DNA from 2 places in the Kitasatospora sp. NPDC050463 genome. Region 1 is predicted to be linked to the other one. Evidence: riboswitches for the same ligand, from Rfam matches in the RefSeq annotation. Region 1 holds a riboswitch; the other holds the start of a gene.
The links. Region 1 has a riboswitch for S-adenosylmethionine ahead of AB0J08_RS06910 (aminotransferase class V-fold PLP-dependent enzyme). Riboswitches for the same ligand answer to the same signal wherever they lie in the genome.
Positions count from the first base shown of each region.

Region 1 (4,067 bases):
GGCGCTGCTGCGGGGCGAGGACCTGAGCCGGGCGGACACCGCCTGGGCGATGGACCGGATCATGAGCGGCGAGGCGTCCGCGGTACAGATGGCGGGCTTCATGGTCGCCCTGCGGGCCAAGGGCGAGACGGTCGACGAGATCGTCGGCCTGGTGGACTCGATGTACGCGCACGCCGAACCGCTCTCCATCCCCGGCCCGGCGGTGGACATCGTGGGCACCGGCGGCGACCGGGCGAGGACCGTCAACATCTCGACCATGTCGGCGATCGTCGCGGCCGCGGCCGGCGCCAAGGTGGTCAAGCACGGCAACCGGGCCGCCTCCTCGGCGAGCGGCTCCTCGGACGTGCTGGAGAAGCTCGGCGTCAATCTGGACCTCTCGGCCCGACGGGTCGCCGAGGTCGCCGAGGAGGTCGGCCTGACCTTCTGCTTCGCGGCCAGGTTCCACCCCGCGATGCGGCACACCGCCCCGGCCCGCAGCGGCCTCGGGGTACCCACCGCGTTCAACACCCTCGGCCCGCTGACCAACCCGGCCAAGGTGACCGCGCACGCGATCGGCTGCTTCGACACCCGGCTGGCGTCCCTGATCGCCGGGGTGCTGGCCCGGCGCGGATCGACCGCGCTGGTCTTCCGCGGTGACGACGGCCTGGACGAGCTGACCATCACCACCACCTCGCGGGTCTGGATCGTGCGCGACGGCGAGGTCACCGAGACCTCGTTCGACCCCCGCGAGGTCGGCATCGAGCTGACCGGCATCGAGGCGCTGCGCGGTGGGGACCCGGCCTTCAACGCGGACGTCGCGCGCCGGCTGCTGGCCGGGGAGCGCGGGCCGGTACGGGACGCCGTCCTGATGAACACGGCGACGGCACTGGTGGCGCTGGACCTCACCGACGCACCGCTCGCCGAGCAGCTGGCGGCCGGGATGGAGCGCGCCGCGGCGGCCATCGACTCGGGCGCCGCCCAGGACCTGCTGCGACGCTGGTCGGAGGCCACCACCAAGGCGTGAAGCGGCAGTTGAGGCCCGCGGGGACACTCTCTCCGCGGGCCTCCGTGCGCCCCCGGGTCGCAGAACGCCAGCGCATCACCGCCCGAGGCCGGAGGGACCCGAGCCCGTCCCGCCCGTCCAGAGTCCGGCCCGAACGGAGCGGGCGACGGACCGGTCCGGATGGTGGACCCCTGTTTGACCACCCGGCGGGCGCGACCTAGAGTCTTCGCCAGGTCATGAGTGACAGCGTCAAGCCCCAGCTTGCTGTCCGGCAACCCTCCGTCCGTGGCGGGGTGCCCTGGGTGAGGACCGGGTCTCGCGGCAATCCGTCCGCGCGACAAGCGCGGACGCCGGTGACACGTACTCCCGGGGTCCTTACCCGTCGAAGGAGTGCACCCCTATGTCCGTCGCCACCGAGATCTGCGCCCCGCTCCCCGTCCTCGGCCACGATGTCGAGGTCCCGCTGGTCAACGGTGAGAAGGTCACCTACGCCGCGCTCGACTACGCCGCCAGCTCCCCGGCGCTGAAGCGGGTCTGGGACGACGTCGCCGCCTACGCCCCCTACTACGGCAGCGTGCACCGGGGCGCCGGGTACCTCTCCCAGCTCTCCACCGACCTCTTCGAGCAGAGCCGCCGCACCGTCGCGGACTTCCTCGACCTGAGGGAGGGCGACCAGGTGGTCTTCACCCGGGCCACCACCGACTCGCTGAACCTGCTGGCCGGCGCCGTTCCGGCCGGTACCCGGGTCTTCGCCTTCGAGACCGAGCACCACGCCTCGCTGCTGCCCTGGCGCCACGCCGGGCTGAGCGTCACCTACCTGCGCGCCCCGCGCTCGCGCGCCGAGGCGGTCGCCGCCCTGGACGCCGCGCTGGCCGAGGCCCCTGAGGGCCCCAAGCTGCTCTGCGTCACCGGCGCCTCCAACGTCACCGGTGAGCTCTGGCCGGTCGCCGAGCTGACCGAGACCGCCCACCGGCACGGGGCCCGGGTGGTGCTGGACGCCGCGCAGCTCGCCCCGCACCACCGGGTCTCGGTGCGCGAGCTGGGCGTGGACTGGATCGCCTTCTCGGGGCACAAGATCTACGCGCCGTTCGGCGCCGGGGTGCTGGCCGGCCGGGCGGACTGGCTGGACGAGGCCGAGCCGTACCTGGCCGGCGGCGGTGCCACCCGCACGGTGGCCCGGGAGGCCGACGGCTCGGTGGCCGTACAGTGGCACACCGGTCCGGCCCGGCACGAGGCCGGTTCGCCGAACGTGATCGGCGCCTACTCCATCGCCTCGGCCTGCCGGGCGCTGACCGAGGCCGGCTTCGACGCGCTGGAGGCCCGTGAGCAGCAGCTGGTCGCCCGGCTGAAGGCCGGTCTGGCGGAGGTCCCGCAGGTGCGGGTGCTGAACCTGTTCGGCGCCGACTCGGCCCGGGTGGGCGTGCTCTCCTTCGTCGTCCAGGGCTGGAACAGCTCGCACTTCTCGGCCGCGCTCTCCGCCGAGTACGGCATCGGGGTGCGCGACGGTCTGTTCTGCGCGCACCCGCTGGTGCGCACCCTGCTCGGCGACGAGGACGTGGCGCCGTCCGAGTGCGGCGCGCCGGAGGCGTCGCTGCCCGGGGAGCGCAGCCTCAACGCGATCCGGGTCAGCTTCGGTGCGGGCACCCCGGACGAGCATATCGACCGGTTCCTGACCGCCGTCCGCGAGCTGGTCACGGACGGCGCGGCCTGGAACTACCGCAACGAGGGCGGCCGTTGCGTCGCCACCGTGCAGATCGACAGGAGTCGGCGCGAGAGCTGAGGGGGAGGGGTCACTCGCCCAGGCCCAGTGCGAAGGCGGTCTCCAGGTCGTGCTGGGAGTAAGTGCGGAAGGCGATCTGGGTCTCGGTGTGGGCCACGCCCGGGACCTTGTTCAGCCGGCCGGGGATCACCTCGGCCAGGTCGTCGTGCCGGCGTACCCGCACCATCGCCACCAGGTCGTAGCCGCCGGTGACCGAGTAGACCTCGCTGACGCCCTCGATGGCCGCGATCGCCTCGGCGATCTCCGGGATGCGGTCGACGCTGGTCTTGATCAGGACGATGGCGGTGATCACTGTTCGGGCTCCTTTGTGAGGTGTCGCCAGGGTATCGGGCGTCAGCCGGGCCGTCGCGAGGGGCGGGTGGCCGATGTGCAGGCGTACAGGAAGCCCGCCGAGAAGCCGATCACATGGCACAGGTAGGCGACGCCGGGCCCGGCCGAGTGCACCGACCACCACTGCAGCGCGAACCAGAGGCCGAGCACCAGCCAGGCCGGGAACCGCAGCGGCAGGAAGAGCAGCAGCGGGACGAGCGTGGTCACCCGGGCGCGCGGGTGCAGCCGCAGGTAGGCGCCGAGGACGGCGGCGATCGCCCCCGACGCGCCGATCAGCACCCGCGTCGAGTTCGCCGAGTGCGCCTCGGCCAGCGCGAAGCCGTAGGTGGCCAGCGAGCCGGCCGCCAGGTAGAAGAGGGCGAAGCGGGTCCGGCCGAAGCGTTCCTCGATGGTGGGGCCGAAGACCTGGAGGAAGAGCAGGTTGCCCAGCAGGTGCAGCCAGCCGGCGTGCACGAAGAGCGAGCTGAGGACCGACAGGGCCGGGTGCTTGCCCGGGGTCGGGGCGGCCGGGCAGCCCGGGACCGGATCGGGGGCCTCGGCCAGCTGCTCGGCGCTCAGCGGGCGCCCGGCCAGCAGCTCGGCGGGGACGGCGCCCCAGCGCTGCTCGTACCGCTGCTCCGCGCAGACCCGGTCCTGGCCCTGGCCGTACAGCGGATTGAGCCCGGCCGCCGGGCCGATCAGGAAGACCAGGACGTTGAGTGCGATCAGCGCGTAGCTGACGGCCGGGACGGGTGCGGCCGGGCGGCCGCCCCGCGCCCCGGTGTGGTCGAGGACCGGGATCGCCATGCGACCAAGCATCCCTCCGTCCGGCGCGGGCGACACCGCGTTGTACGGCAGGTGGACCACCCCCGCGATCGCCGTGACCGGTGGCCGGGGTGGTTGCCTCAGGCAATAGGCTTGGGGCGGGCATTCCCGCCTCCCGCCGCCGATGCCGGGGCCCCGGGGGGAGCGCCTGAGCCCACCCAGGGACCACCC
Region 1 is NZ_JBFAJO010000007.1:94,753-98,819, forward strand. It holds gene trpD (anthranilate phosphoribosyltransferase) at 1-1,003, shown strand, start outside; SAM riboswitch class IV at 1,215-1,332, shown strand; gene AB0J08_RS06910 (aminotransferase class V-fold PLP-dependent enzyme) at 1,383-2,762, shown strand; gene AB0J08_RS06915 (Lrp/AsnC ligand binding domain-containing protein) at 2,773-3,054, opposite strand; gene AB0J08_RS06920 (rhomboid family intramembrane serine protease) at 3,096-3,878, opposite strand.

Region 2 (4,067 bases), on a different contig from region 1:
CTCGACCTCGGCGGTGTAGTCGCGGTACTCGGCGAGGTCGGTGCGGGACGGGTACGCGAAGGCGATGTGGACGACGCGGTCCAGCCACTCGGGGCGGGTGCGCAGCAGGTGCCGGTAGGCCTGGAAGCCGCGGACGATGTTCTTGCTCAGCTCGGTGCGGTCGACCCGGACGACGGTGCGGCGCCCGCCGACGGCCCCGCGCAGGGTGGCGAGCCGCTCGTCGACGTCCGGGCGGTGGGACCGCTCGCGCAGGAAGTCGGCGTCGGCCCCCAGGGCGTGCACGCCGAGCCGGGTGGTGCGGCCGGCGTGCGTGACGGTGAGGGCGTCGCGGTCGATGGCGGCGCCGAGGACGGCCTCGCAGCAGTCGGCGAAGGCGAGGGCCCAGCGGCGGGTGAGGAAGCCGGCCCGGTCGGCGCCGAGGATGCCGGTCAGGACGCTCTCGGCGACGTCGTCCGGCAGTAGTCGGAAGTACTCGGGCGGGGCCCACGGGGTGTGTGAGAAGTGGCCGATGCGCAGGTCGGGGCGGGTGGCCCGGAGCAGGGCCGGGGCCAGCGAGAGGTGGTAGTCCTGGATCAGCACCGCGGCCCCGGGCGCGGCCTCGGCGGCGAGGGCGTCGGCGAAGGCGGCGTTGTAGGCGGTGTAGGCCTGCCACTCGGTGCGGAACTCCGCGCCGAAGGAGGGAGCCGTCGGGGTGGCGTAGAGCAGGTGGTGGACGAACCAGAGGGTGGAGTTGGCGACGCCGTTGTAGGCGCGTGCGAAGGTCTCCGGAGCTATGTCGAGCATCCGGACCGCCTGCCCGCCGACCTCGTGGCCGGCGCGGTCCAGGCGGCCCTGCGGGGCCTCCCGGGCGGCGCGGCGGTCGGCGTCGCCGAGCGCCGCGCAGACCCAGACGGCGTGCGGGTCGTCGATCGCGGAGAGCCCGGACACCAGCCCGCCGCCGCCTCGGCGCAGGGTCAGGGTGCCGTCGTCCGCGGTGCTGAAGGACACCGGTCCCCGGTTGGAGGCCACCAGGACGGCGGCGGAGCCGGTCGCACTCGAACGTTCGGTCGTGAGATCGCCCATGGTTGGCATGTTGCCGTGGGTCCGGGTCGGCAAACCCCGCCGGGCCCCCGGCCCTAACGGCCGTGACGGTTCGCGTACTCGGGGACGGTGTGCATCGGGGGCCGTTCCACGGCGGTGACCGGGTGGGTGTGGGCGGTGAAGGCGCGGGTCCGCGGGTCGCGGGTGAACTGGGTGAGCAGCGGGTGGACGAGGTCGGCCGAGGCCTTCAGCCGGTGGGTGCGGTCGAGGCGTTCCAGGGCGGTGCGGTAGATGGTGGCGGCCATCCGGCCGAGTGCCTGACCGTCCTGGTGGCGGTGGTGGCGTACGCCCACGTCCACCTGGGCGAGGGCGTCCAGGCCGGCGACCTCCAGGGCGTCCACCAGGAGGCCGAGTTCGACGCCGTAGCCGGTGGGGAACGGCAGCCGTTCGAGCAGTGAGCGGCGGGCCGCGTACTCGCCGCCGAGCGGCTGCACGAAACCGGCGAGTTCCGGCCAGTGCAGGTTGAGCAGCGGGCGGGCGACCAGTTCGGTGACCCGCCCGCCGCCGGAGGGGACGATGGCGGCGTCGCCGGTCGCGGAGCCGCTCGACGCCACTTCGAGCGGGCGGTCGTACATGGCCTTGACCAGCTGGATGTCCGGCTCGGTGAGCAGCGGGCCGATGATCCCGGAGACGAAGGTGGGGTCGAAGGCGCGCAGGTCGGCGTCGACGAAGCAGACGATCTCGCCGCTGGTGACCAGCAGCGAGCGCCAGAGCACCTCGCCCTTGCCGGGGGCGGCGGGCAGCCGGGGCAGGATGTCGTCGCGGTGGACCACCCGGGCGCCGGCCGCGGCGGCCGCCGCGGCGGTGCCGTCCACGGAGCCGGAGTCGACGACGACGAGCTCGTCCACCAGGGGCAGCTCCTCCATCAGCTCGCGGCGCACGGTGCGGACGATGTCGCCGACGGTGGCCTCCTCGTCCAGGGCGGGCAGCACCACGCTGATGGTGCCGGCCGGGCCCGCCGCCTGCTTGGCCTCCAGCAGCGCGCGCACCGGGCGGTCGGCCGCGCTCCAGGAGCGGCGGCGCAGCCAGGACGCCGCCTTCGGGAGGAGCGCGGGTGTCGGTTCGGCGGGCACGGAACTCTCCTCGGCGGATCGGGGTGGGACGGGGCATCTCGCGTGGCGGACGGTCCCGTTCACGGTGGACGCCTTCGGATACAGTCTTCGTACAGCGATCGGACCTTCGCACGTCGGGGTCACCGCTGAGCAGGACCACAACTTCACAGAGCTCATCCAGAGGGACTGAGGGAACGGCCCGTTGACGTCCCGGCAACCTTCTCGCACGGCAGGCCTCGGGCCCCGGCGGGACAGGTGCCAATTCCGTCCTGTGGCGCGCCCGCGTCACGGGGAAGATGAGGAGAGAGGCCTCCGCCATCATGGCTATCACAGCGACATCCGCTTCCGGCGCCGCACCTGCCACCGTTGATCTCGGCCCCGCCGTCGCACTGTCCTGTCGCGAGTGCGGCACCCGCTTCCCGCTCGGCCCCAGCTTCGCCTGCCTGGAGTGTTTCGGGCCGCTGGAGATCGCCTACGACTTCGGGAGCGAGGGCGCGGAGGAGCTCCGCAAGCGGATCGAGGCCGGTCCGGCGTCGATCTGGCGCTACGCGCCGCTGCTGCCCGTCCCGGCCGATGTCGCCGGCAAGCCGAACCTCAACCCGGGGTGGACCCCGCTGGTGAAGGCGGACAACCTGGGCCGCGAGCTCGGGTTCACCGCCCAGCTGCACGTCAAGGACGACTCGGGCAACCCGACGCACTCGTTCAAGGACCGCGTGGTCGCCTGTGCGATCGAGGCGGCGCGGGCGTTCCACTTCACGACCCTCTCCTGCTCCTCGACCGGCAACCTGGCCGGTGCGGTGGGCGCGGCGGCGGCCCGGGCCGGGTTCAAGTCCTGCGTGTTCATCCCGCACGACCTGGAGCAGGGCAAGGTCGTGATGGCCGGTGTCTACGGCGGCGAGCTGGTCGGCATCGAGGGCAACTACGACGACGTGAACCGCTTCTGCTCGGAGCTGATCGGGGATCCGGCCGGTGAGGGCTGGGGCTTCGTGAACGTCAACCTGCGCCCGTACTACGGCGAGGGCTCCAAGACGCTGGCGTACGAGATCTGTGAGCAGCTCGGCTGGCGACTGCCGGAGCAGATCGTCATCCCGATCGCCTCGGGTTCGCAGCTGACGAAGATCGACAAGGGCCTGCAGGAGCTGATCAAGCTGGGCCTGGTCGAGGACCGGCCGTACCGGATCTTCGGCGCCCAGGCGGCCGGCTGCTCGCCGGTGTCGGCGGCCTTCAAGGCCGGCCAGGACGTGATCCGGCCGGTCAAGCCGGACACCATCGCCAAGTCGCTGGCGATCGGCAACCCGGCCGACGGCCCGTACGTGCTGGACATCGCCCGCCGCACCGGCGGGGCCGTCGAGGACGTCACCGACGCCGAGGTGGTGGCCGCGATCAAGCTGCTGGCCCGGACCGAGGGCATCTTCGCCGAGACCGCGGGCGGGGTGACCGTCGGCGTGCTGAAGAAGCTGGTGGAGACCGGGCAGCTGGATCCGGCCAAGGAGACCGTCGCGATCAACACCGGTGACGGTCTGAAGACGCTGGACGCCGTCTCCGACTCCGGGATGACCGCCGTCATCCGCCCGACGCTGGCCTCGTTCCGCGACGCCGGCCTCGCCTTCGCCTGACCCACCCGCAGCCCCCGCAGCCCGGCCGTTGCGCCGTTCCGCCCGAGGAGACCCCCATGAGCGCCACCGTCCGCATCCCGACCATCCTGCGCACCTACACCGGCGGCACCGCCGAGGTGACCGCCGAGGGCGCCACCCTGGGCGACGTCATCGCCGACCTGGAGAAGAACCACGCCGGGATCGCCGCCCGGATCCTGGACGACGCCGGCAAGCTGCGCCGGTTCGTCAACATCTACGTCAACGACGACGACGTCCGGTTCGCGGAGGGCCTGGCCACCGAGATCAAGGACGGCGCGAGCGTCTCGATCATTCCCGCGGT
Region 2 is NZ_JBFAJO010000001.1:312,221-316,287, reverse strand. It holds gene AB0J08_RS01395 (trehalose-6-phosphate synthase) at 1-1,062, opposite strand, end outside; gene AB0J08_RS01390 (glucosyl-3-phosphoglycerate synthase) at 1,116-2,153, opposite strand; SAM riboswitch class I at 2,303-2,435, shown strand; gene thrC (threonine synthase) at 2,453-3,748, shown strand; gene AB0J08_RS01380 (ubiquitin-like small modifier protein 1) at 3,805-4,067, shown strand, end outside.
Region 2: linked by a shared signal. The riboswitch ahead of thrC (threonine synthase) and the one ahead of AB0J08_RS06910 (aminotransferase class V-fold PLP-dependent enzyme) in region 1 are both predicted to bind S-adenosylmethionine.